DNA from 2 places in the Kosakonia cowanii JCM 10956 genome. Region 1 is predicted to be linked to the other one. Evidence: predicted binding sites of a transcription regulator. Region 1 holds the regulator's gene; the other holds the start of a gene.
What was found. Region 1 encodes PurR, which represses purine synthesis genes. Its sites were predicted from a motif close to CANGCAAACGTTTGCNTG; they were not measured.

Region 1 (5,191 bases):
CACCACGATAGGGTAGATCGCGCCATTTGCCATCGCCATCAGGCAGAAGGGGATCAGCAGCGCAGTGAGCGAGACGCCGGGAATAAAGCCAACTGCCCAGGTCGCCAGCACGCTCAGAGCAAAGCCGCTCAGTAACCACGGCAACATGCGCGAACCCTGCCATTTTTGCAGCGCTGCGCGGCAGCCGTAACCACCAATCAGGAAAGCGAAGGTTTGTGGCACATAGCTCAGGCCAATTACCGACGGGCCATAGCCCATCTCATGCAGGATAAACGGCGAGCCGGTAAGCCAGGCAAAGAAGCTGGCGGAGCAGGCGGCGTAGATCATCACATTGCCGCGATAATCGCGGGCGCGCAGCAGATCGAGAAAGGTGAGTGCCTGCTGGTCATGCGCCACCTCTTTTACCGGCGATTTGAGGCGGAAAACCGGGATCATCAACACCACGGTGATGGCCAGCAGGGTGGCGAAAATCGCCTGCCATTCAATATGGGCCAGCAGCCAGGCGCCGAGCAGTGGGGCCAGCGCCGGGGTTAAGCCGACCAGCGGCATAATGGTGGCGAAAATACGGTTAACGCGGTGCGCCGGGTAGTGATCTGTCACCAGCGCCTGCCAGCTAACGGTGGCGGCGCAGACGCCGACGGCCTGCACAAAACGCAGCACCAGTAGCCAGGTAGCATCGCGCACCCAGAGGGTGCCAAGGCAGCCCAGGGCGAAAATAGAGAGACCAATCAGCAGAATTGGTTTGCGACCATAACGATCCGACAGCGGTCCCCACAGCAGCTGCGCCACCGCGAACCCGGCCAGGAAAAGGCTCAGCGAGGCGCTGATCACGGCGGGAGAGGTGTTTAAATCTTGCTGAATCGCGCTGAAAGCGGGCAGGTACATGTCGGTGGCTAAAAAGCCCAGCACGCTTAAGCCCGCGAGCCAGACTAAAAATCCTTTGCCAGGTTGCATTCTCATTTCTCTTTAATTGCAGGTAATCAGGGTGGGGAAGTGTAAGGAGTGCTTTCCTGGTTGTGAAACGCTAATATTTGCACATTGGTTTCAAAAATTTTGCAGGCAGAATATGTGGTCAGAATACTCCCTTGAAGTGGTGGATGCCGTAGCGCGGAATGGCAGCTTTAGCGGCGCGGCGCAGGAGTTGCACCGCGTGCCTTCTGCGGTGAGCTACACCGTACGCCAGCTGGAGGAGTGGCTGGCGGTGCCGCTGTTCGTGCGCCGCCACCGCGATGTGGAATTAACCCCCGCCGGCGTCTGGTTTTTAAAGGAGGGGCGGTCTGTTATCAAAAAAATGCTGATCACCCGCCAGCAGTGTCAGCAGATCGCCAACGGCTGGCGCGGCCAGTTGCCGATTGCCGTCGATAACATTGTAAAACGCGCCCGCACGCGGCAGATGATTGTCGATTTCTACCGTCACTTCAGCGATGTTGAACTGGTGGTCTACCAGGAGGTGTTCAACGGCGTCTGGGATGCGCTCGCCGATGGCCGTGTTGAACTGGCGATCGGTGCCACGCAGGCCATTCCCGTCGGGGGGCGCTATGCCTTTCGCGATATGGGCACTTTAAGCTGGAAGTGTGTCGTCTCGCGTCAACATCCGCTGGCACAACTCAACGGTCCGTTAAGCGATGAGACGTTGCGCAACTGGCCGTCGCTGATTCAGGAGGATACCTCCCGCTCGTTGCCGAAGCGCATTACCTGGCTGCTGGATAACCAGAAACGGGTGATGGTGCCCGACTGGGCCTCGTCGGAAGCGTGCCTGTCAGCGGGGCTCTGTGTGGGGATGGTGCCAGCCCATTTTGCCCGACCGTGGCTTGATAGCGGTGACTGGGTGGCGCTTGAACTGGAAAACCCGTTCCCGGATGCCGCCTGCTGCCTGACATGGCAACAAAACGAGGCGTCGCCTGCGCTGAACTGGCTGCTCGATTATCTGGGCGACAGTGAAACGTTGAATAAGGAGTGGCTGCGGGAGCCGGAGTAAGGCTCCCGCGGGAGGGGATTAACGGCGGTAATCGCGGAAGGGGCCATCGGCCACCGAGCGGCGCTCAACCAGGCGCGGATGCACTTCAATCGACTGCGACTGTTCACGCTTATTCACAATGCGATCGAGCAGCATGGTGAATGCCGTTTCGCCCAGCGAGTCCTTCGGCTGATGGATCGTCGTCAACGCGGGGGTAAAGAAGCGCGAGTTGCGCACGTTGTCATAGCCGATAACGGAGATATCCTGCGGCACGCGCAGCCCCATCTCATCGGCAGCGCAGAGGGCGCCCATCGCCATAATGTCGCCGCCGCAGAAGACTGCGGTGGGGCGCGAGGACTGGCCGAGGATCTGCTGCATGGCCCGGTAGCCGGACTCCGGCTCAAAGTCGCCCTGTACAATCCAGTTTTCCGGCACGTTGATCATCGCTTCGTTCATCGCCTTCATAAAGCCAGCCAGACGGCCTGCGCCGGTGTTGCGCTCCAGCGGACCCGGGATCACGCCGATGTCGCGATGGCCGCGCTCGATCAGGTAACGACCGGCCATATAGCCGCCCTGGAAGGCGTTATCGATCACTGAATCGGTGAAGTCTGCCTTCGATTCGCCCCAGTCCATCACCACCATCGGAATATGGCGATACTCTTCTAGCATGGTGAGCACGGTTTCCGGGTACTCAGAGCACATCACCAGCAGGCCATCGACACGCTTTTGCGCCATCATCGACAGATAGGCGCGCTGCTTCTCCTGGCTGTTCCAGGCGTTGCCGAGGATCAGGGTGTAACCCTTCTGGAAACACTTCTTCTCAACCGCTTCGATGATCTCGGCGAAGTAGGCCGCTTCACTGCTGGTCGCCAGCAGACCAATCGATTTGGTGTGATTCACTTTCAGGCTGCGCGCAACGGCGCTTGGCGAATAGTGCAGCTCTTTGATCGCCGCCCAGACAGCGTTGCGCGTCTCTTCGGCGACGAAACGGGTTTTGTTAATTACATGTGATACGGTTGTAGTGGAAACGTTTGCTCGTTTCGCGACATCTTTAATCGTTGCCATCAGATATTACTCCAGACCATATCGTAAGCTCCTGATAATTCGGTAGGTAAACGTTTGCCTTTAAACACCCTGAACTCATCAAAGTGAGTGCGGTACGCCGGGAAAACGACACTGGACGTCAGGAGGGGAGTCAATGGCCGGTACGCTAATAAATTTAGCGTCGAATTTTGTCTGATCTTGAGCAAAAGGGGAAGTATTAAAACCGTTCTGCTGGCAAATCACGCAAGATTTTTCCCATATTTTGTGCAAAAATGCGCAGGCTCACTTTTTGTGGGGAAATTAAATGGAGAAAAATTGATGAGCACCGATCTTAAGTATTCACTCTTCACTACCGTCATCGTTCTGAGCCTGATCGTTTTCGGCGCGCTGACCGCTGCACTGCATTGATCTGATGCGAGGGAGAGCCTTCTCCCTCGGTTCTTGCGTCCCCATTGTTACCCGTTGCGCAATAAACTTTTCTCCGTACGCTCACTTCTGTTTTTTGTGACACCTGTCATACTTTTGCCTTTCGCGACCCGGTAGAGGGTCGGCATGTCCATTTCGGAGTCAAAAGATGAAAATAAATTTCCCCCTGCTTGCCCTGGCGATAGGCGCCTTTGGGATTGGTACCACCGAGTTCTCCCCGATGGGGTTACTGCCGGTGATTGCGCAGGGTGTTGGGGTCTCGATTCCGGCGGCGGGGATGCTGATCAGCGCCTATGCCATCGGCGTTATGGTGGGCGCGCCGCTGATGACGCTGCTGCTTTCCCATCGCGGCCGTCGTAACGCGCTGATTTTCTTAATGGCGATCTTCACCGTCGGCAATGTGCTCTCTGCTATTGCGCCGGATTACGCCACCCTGATGATCGCCCGTATCATCACCAGCCTTAACCACGGCGCCTTCTTCGGCCTTGGCTCGGTGGTAGCCGCGAGCGTTGTCGCGAAAGAGAAGCAGGCCAGCGCGGTGGCGACGATGTTTATGGGGCTGACTATCGCCAATATCGGCGGTGTGCCTGCCGCCACCTGGCTTGGGGAGACGATCGGCTGGCGCATGTCGTTTATGGCAACCGCCGGGCTTGGGGTGATCTCCATGGTCTCGCTCTTCTTCTCATTACCGAAAGGCGGCGTGGGCGCGCGACCCAACGTGCGCAACGAGCTCGCGGTACTGATGCGCCCGCAGGTGCTGACGGCGCTGCTGACTACCGTGCTCGGTGCCGGTGCAATGTTCACTCTCTATACCTACATCTCACCGGTGTTGCGCACACTGACTGACGCCACGCCGGTGTTTGTCACCGCCATGCTGGTGCTGATTGGCGTGGGTTTCTCGATTGGCAATTATCTGGGTGGGAAACTGGCGGACCGCTCGGTAACCGGCACCCTGAAAGGCTTTTTACTGCTGCTGATTGTTATCATGCTGGCGATCCCGCTGCTGGCGCGCAGTGAGATTGGTGCGGCGATCGCGATGGTGGTGTGGGGCGCTGCAACATTCGCGGTGGTGCCGCCGTTGCAGATGCGCGTGATGCGTGTTGCCCATGAAGCACCGGGGCTGTCGTCATCGGTCAATATTGGTGCATTTAACCTGGGTAATGCCCTTGGCGCGGCGGCAGGTGGTGCGGTGATCTCCGGCGGTCTCGGCTACAGTTTTGTTCCGGTGATGGGGGCGATTATTGCCGGGCTGGGGCTGCTGCTGGTGCTCTTCTCCGGGCGTAATTCAGCGTCGCGCGTCTGTGCGGCGGCGGAGTAAGGCGAAGTAACACCTGCCGCGCGAGCGGCAGGTGGGAGAGGGAGTTAGCGAATGGTTTTCGGTGTCACTACGCGGCGTGCACCAACATAGTGGCGCTGCCAGTAATCTTCGCTTAATGAAGTGACCTGAATATCCTGGCCGCTGCGCGGTGACTGGATAAATTTGCCGTTGCCGACATAGACGCCAACGTGATCGGCGGTGCCGCGACCCTGAGTGCGGAAGAAGACCAGATCGCCGCTCTCCAGTTCGCGCAGGTTAACCGGCGAGGCATCACGCAGGTGATACATCTCATTGGCGGTACGCGGAATACGGAATTTCACCAGATCTTTATAGGCGTAATAGACCAGCCCGCTGCAATCAAAACCGGTTTTCGGCGAGGTACCGCCCCAGTGGTAAGGTTTGCCGAGCTGGTTCATCAGCTTCGACATCGCGGTTTTTTGCACTTT
Region 2 (5,191 bases), 750 kb from region 1:
TGAGGAATTTCCCCTCTTCATACCAGGCATGACCCAGCTCGCCGCCGCCGCGAATATGCGCTATCGCGCAGACAAAACCGCGATCCAGCAGGCTCAAGCGGCTGCTGCTGAAGTCCGCATCGATACTAGCCCCGTAGGAGCCGTAGCCGTAGACCAGCAGCGGATTCTCGCCTTTGCGGAAATGGTTGTGGTTGTAAACCAGCGAGACAGGCACTTCAACGCCGTCACGAGCGATTACCCAAAGATGCTCACTGCGATAGTCGCTGGCGTCAAAGCCCGCCACTTCCGTCTGCTTCAGCACGCGCCGCTCGCCGGTGTCCATATCCAGCTCAAACAGCGTATCCGGCGTAGTCATTGAGGAGTAACCGTAGCGCAGCCGCGAGGTTTCCGGCTCGGGATTGTAGGCAAGCCAGGTGACATAAGCCGGATCGTCAAAAGCGATGCCGACCACTTCACGGGTCTTACGGTTGATCTGCCGCAGGCTTGTCAGGCCGCGCTGCCGCTCTTCGACCACCAGCCAGTCGGTAAACAATGTAAAGCCTTCCAGCATAATGTGATCGCGGGCGGGAATTAACGCTTCCCAGCGCCGCTCATCACGCACTTTGGTGCGATAGAGGCCGAAGTTTTTGCCATCGCGGTTGGAGCGCAGATAGAAGGTGTGCTGGTAGTGATCGAGGCTGTACTCATGCTCTTTGCGCCGTGGCAAAAAGCAGAGCGGCTGCGCATCCGGCAGTTCAGCATCGAGCAGCAACACTTCGCTGGTGGTGGCGCTGGCCAGGTGAATGGTGATGTAGTGCTGTGAGGTAGTTTTGCTCAGCCCGACGTAAAAGGTGTCATCTTTCTCTTCGTAGACCAGCTCATCCTGCTGCGTCGGCGAGCCGACCGTGTGGCGCCAGACCTGATAAGGCAGCAGCGTGGTGGCATGTTTACGCACGTAGTAGACGGTCTCGGAGTCATTCACCCAGACAAAATCTGGCGAGACGTTATCGAGCACCTCCGGGTACCAGTTGCCGGTCTCCAGATTGCGAAAGCGCAGACCATACTGGCGCCTGGAGAGGAAATCCTCCGCCAGCGCCATAATGGTGTTGTCGGGCGAGATGTCGAGGCCGCCCATGGTGTAAAACTCGCTGTGCGAGGCGCGCTGGTTGGCATCCAGAAGAGTTGTCCAGTCGTCCCATTCAGAGCTGAGCACCGACTGGCGCTGATAGATGGCGTACTCATTGCCCGGCTCATAAATATGCCGGTAACGATAGCCGTTACGAATATAGGGCGCGGAAACTTCACGCTGCGGAATGCGGGAGATAATCTCCTGCAGCAGGTCATCCTGCAGCGCTTGCTGGGAGGCCATCACTTCCCGCCCGTAATCATTCTCCTGATGCAGATATTCAAGCACCTCTGGCTGAGAGCGCGTGTCGTCCCGCAGCCAGTAGTAATTATCGACGCGGGTATCGCCATGAACGGTCATGGCGTGGGGGATCTTTTTTGCTTTCGGCAACATAGCACTTATCTTTTTTCTGTTTTCCATACCTATAAGGGTGGCAAAACAAACGCGCGTTGCAAGCGAAACGTTATCGCGCTCAGGGTGTAAGGGCGCGTTTTTGCTGCTGAAGATCCTGCTCGATGCCTTCACGGACGTCCTGCGGCACCTTCAGCGCATCGCCCAGCGCGTTAAGATAGCTGCGCTCCATAAAGTGATCGATATCGATAACCGCACAGCTGAGGAAGTAGAGCTCCAGCGCCTCCTCCTCATTTTTGACACCCTGTGCCAGCCGCGCCGGATCGAGGGGCTGCTCCAGCGCTTTCGCCACCAGCTCCCGCCCCTGGGTTTCGATGCCCGCTTCGCGCAGCTGCAACTCAATTGCCGCCTGCTCCTGCTCATCAATATGACCGTCGCTTTTCGCCGCAAAGACCAGCGCCAGAATCAGACGCTCGGTGCGCACGTCCAGCGGCGACTGCTGCTGGCCAAACTGCGGCTCATCCTGATGGGTTTCGCGAATACGGTCTTTGTATTTGTTCCACAGCACCGTACCGGCAACTGCCCCGCCGCCGACCAGCAGCGCGCCAGTGCCATATTTGGCGAGCAGTTTGCGTGATGATTTGTTGGCAACCAGCAGCCCGGCAAGACCGCCCAGTGCTCCCGGCACCAGAAGCTTATTTAAGCCCTGACCCTCTGAGGAGGAGGACGTCGATGCGCCGCTTTTCTGACCCAGCAGCGACTGTAATTGATTTAACCAGTTCATGATTTTCCCTCGCTTAACCGCTTTCGTCAGGCAAGAGTAAGCGAGGGAGATGTCAGGAAGTGTCTGTATCTGGAAAGATCAGGAAAATTTCGGCGCTATGGCTGCGTTTTGTAGGCCGCGCTGCCCGCCGGGCAGTCGACCATCACGCGGTAGTGAATATCGGCGCTTTTACCGCGCACGGTGAGCGGCACCGTCCACTTATCACCTTTGCCGGTGACCTCTTGCGGATTAACCCATACCACCGGATCCGCCTGACCAATTTTTTTCTGATCGTCTGCCCAACGCACAATGCGGTTTTGCAGATAGTCGCGCTTAACGCTGGCGGCGATGCCCTCAGCGTTGAGCCCTTCACAGGAAGGAAACTTCACGACCTTCTGCGCGGCGGCATCTGCCGCCATGCTGCCCGCCAGCAAAAACAGACCGGTTACTACCCCTGCTATTTTCATGCTTATCTCCTGGTTAATACCCATTCAAAGCATGGTACAAATTGCTGGCGGTGCAAGATCAGGCGACTTTCGCCCGCTTGCTGGCGCTTTTAATGTCGACCGCGTCAGAAGCTTCATCTTCAACACTTTTTGCCGATGGTGCGCCCTCTTCGCTCTCTGTGCCGGGCAGTTTGCCGGATTTCAGAATGCCGTTGAGCGCATCTTTTTGCTCGGCGAGCCACATCGCCATGCGTTCACGGGTCTCTTCTTCCAGAGTGACCGGACCGGTGCCTAACCAGTCGCCCAGCACTTCCGCCAGGTCGAGCATTTTGTCGTAAGCATCGGCTTCCTTTTTGCTGGCAAAAGACATCTTTTCCTCACCTTCGCGAATGACTACGTATTTAACTTCTACCGCCATGATGCAGCCTCGTTTTACTGTGTATTTGTACAGTATAATAGCGCGATGAAAAAACCACCGCAAGTGAAAAAGACAGACGCAAACGTTTTCGTTATACTGCGCCCACTTTTTTCTAATGGTACTTCGCTATGACTCTTTTAGGAACTGCGCTGCGTCCGGCAGCCACGCGTGTGATGTTATTAGGCTCAGGCGAGCTGGGCAAAGAAGTGGCTATCGAATGTCAGCGGCTCGGTATCGAAGTGATTGCGGTTGACCGCTATGCGGACGCGCCAGCAATGCAGGTCGCGCACCGATCCCATGTGATTAACATGCTTGATGGCGAGGCGTTAAAAGCGCTGGTCGCCAGGGAGAAACCGCATTTTATTGTGCCGGAGATTGAGGCTATCGCCACCGACGCGCTGATTGAACTGGAAGCAGCCGGGCAGCGTGTGGTTCCCTGCGCGCGCGCCACAAAACTGACGATGAACCGGGAAGGGATCCGTCGCCTCGCGGCAGAGGAGTTGCAGCTTCCTACGTCGAGCTACCGTTTTGCCGATAGCGAAGAGAGCTTCCGCCAGGCGGTGGGCGAAATCGGCCTGCCCTGCATTGTGAAGCCGGTAATGAGCTCTTCAGGTAAAGGGCAGAGCTTTATTAAATCTGCCGACCAGCTGGCAAGCGCGTGGGCCTATGCGCAACAGGGTGGCCGCGCCGGAGCCGGTCGCGTGATTGTCGAAGGCGTAGTGAAGTTTGATTTTGAGATAACCCTTTTGACCATCAGCGCGGTGGATGGCGTTCACTTCTGCGCGCCGGTTGGCCACCGCCAGGAGGATGGTGATTATCGTGAGTCCTGGCAGCCGCAGCAGATGTCGGCCGCAGCGCTTGAGCGCGCCCGGCAGATCGCCCGTGAGGTGGTGCTGGCGCTCGGAGGACATGGTCTTTTCGGCGTCGAACTCTTTGTCTGCGGCGATGAGGTTATTTTCAGCGAAGTCTCCCCGCGCCCGCACGATACGGGCATGGTGACGCTGATTTCGCAGGATCTCTCCGAGTTTGCCCTGCATGTACGCGCCTTTTTAGGCCTGCCAATTGGCGCGATCCGCCAGTACGGCCCGGCCGCCTCTGCGGTGATTTTGCCGCAGCTGCACAGCCAGAACGTCACCTTTGATAATCTCCACCACGCCGTTGGCGCAGGCGTGCAGCTGCGCTTGTTCGGTAAACCGGAGATTGAAGGATCGCGCCGTCTGGGCGTCGCGCTGGCGGTGGCTGAGGATGTTGAGAGTGCGGTCGAGCGCGCCGTGGCCGCTGTTGCTGCGGTGCAGGTCAACGGATAAAAAAAAGCCCGGTGCGCAGTGCGTCCGGGCTTGTTATCAGGCGGGTTTCATACCCGCCTGCTGATTACTGCTTCGCACCTTCAACGGCTTCGCGTGCCAGTGTGGTGATGCGATCGTAATCGCCTGCTTCCAGCGCGTCGGCCGGAACCAGCCACGAACCGCCGATGCAGAGCACGCTTTTCAGCGCCAGGTAGTCGCGGTAGTTAGCCGGAGAGATGCCGCCGGTCGGGCAGAAACGCACCTGGGAGAAGGGACCGGCAATCGCCTGCAGCGCTTTGGTGCCGCCATTCGCTTCCGCCGGGAAGAATTTGAACTCTTTCAGGCCGTAATCCATGCCCAGCATCAGTTCGGAAACGGTGCTGATGCCCGGGATCAGCGGGATGGTGCCTTCGGTGGCGGCTTTCAGCAGCGGCTCGGTCAGACCCGGGCTGATAGCGAACTGCGCGCCCGCTTCGGTAACTTCCGCCAGCTGTTGCGGATTCAACACGGTGCCAGCGCCGATAATAGCGTCAGGAACTTCTTTTGCAATGGCGCGGATAGCGTCAATCGCGCATGCGGTGCGCAGCGTCACTTCCAGTACGCGAACGCCACCTGCAACCAGCGCTTTCGCCATCGGAACAGCGTGCTCCAGTTTGTTTACCACGATCACCGGTACAACCGGGCCCGTTTTCAGGATGGCTTCTGCACTTGTTTTCCAGTTTTTCATCAATCTTTTCTCTCGCCAGAATAAAATCTTGTCGTCTTAAAAAGTGATACAGGTTGCGCCCTGCTCTGCGCCGGAGAGCTTCTCTCGCAGCGCGC

Region 2: the regulator PurR is predicted to act here: its motif matches at 3,159-3,176, upstream of purT (formate-dependent phosphoribosylglycinamide formyltransferase).

What each region holds. Positions count from the first base shown of each region.
Region 1 is NZ_CP019445.1:3,263,509-3,268,699, forward strand. It holds gene punC (purine nucleoside transporter PunC) at 1-954, opposite strand, end outside; partial or broken gene punR (DNA-binding transcriptional activator PunR) at 1,067-2,000, shown strand; gene purR (HTH-type transcriptional repressor PurR) at 1,997-3,022, opposite strand; gene cydH (cytochrome bd-I oxidase subunit CydH) at 3,320-3,409, shown strand; gene BWI95_RS15400 (MFS transporter) at 3,576-4,745, shown strand; gene BWI95_RS15405 (C40 family peptidase) at 4,790-5,191, opposite strand, start outside.
Region 2 is NZ_CP019445.1:4,010,458-4,015,648, forward strand. It holds gene ptrB (oligopeptidase B) at 1-1,498, opposite strand, end outside; gene BWI95_RS19035 (tellurite resistance TerB family protein) at 1,578-2,243, opposite strand; gene yebF (protein YebF) at 2,336-2,686, opposite strand; gene BWI95_RS19045 (YebG family protein) at 2,745-3,083, opposite strand; gene purT (formate-dependent phosphoribosylglycinamide formyltransferase) at 3,212-4,390, shown strand; gene kdgA (bifunctional 4-hydroxy-2-oxoglutarate aldolase/2-dehydro-3-deoxy-phosphogluconate aldolase) at 4,455-5,096, opposite strand; gene edd (phosphogluconate dehydratase) at 5,133-5,191, opposite strand, start outside.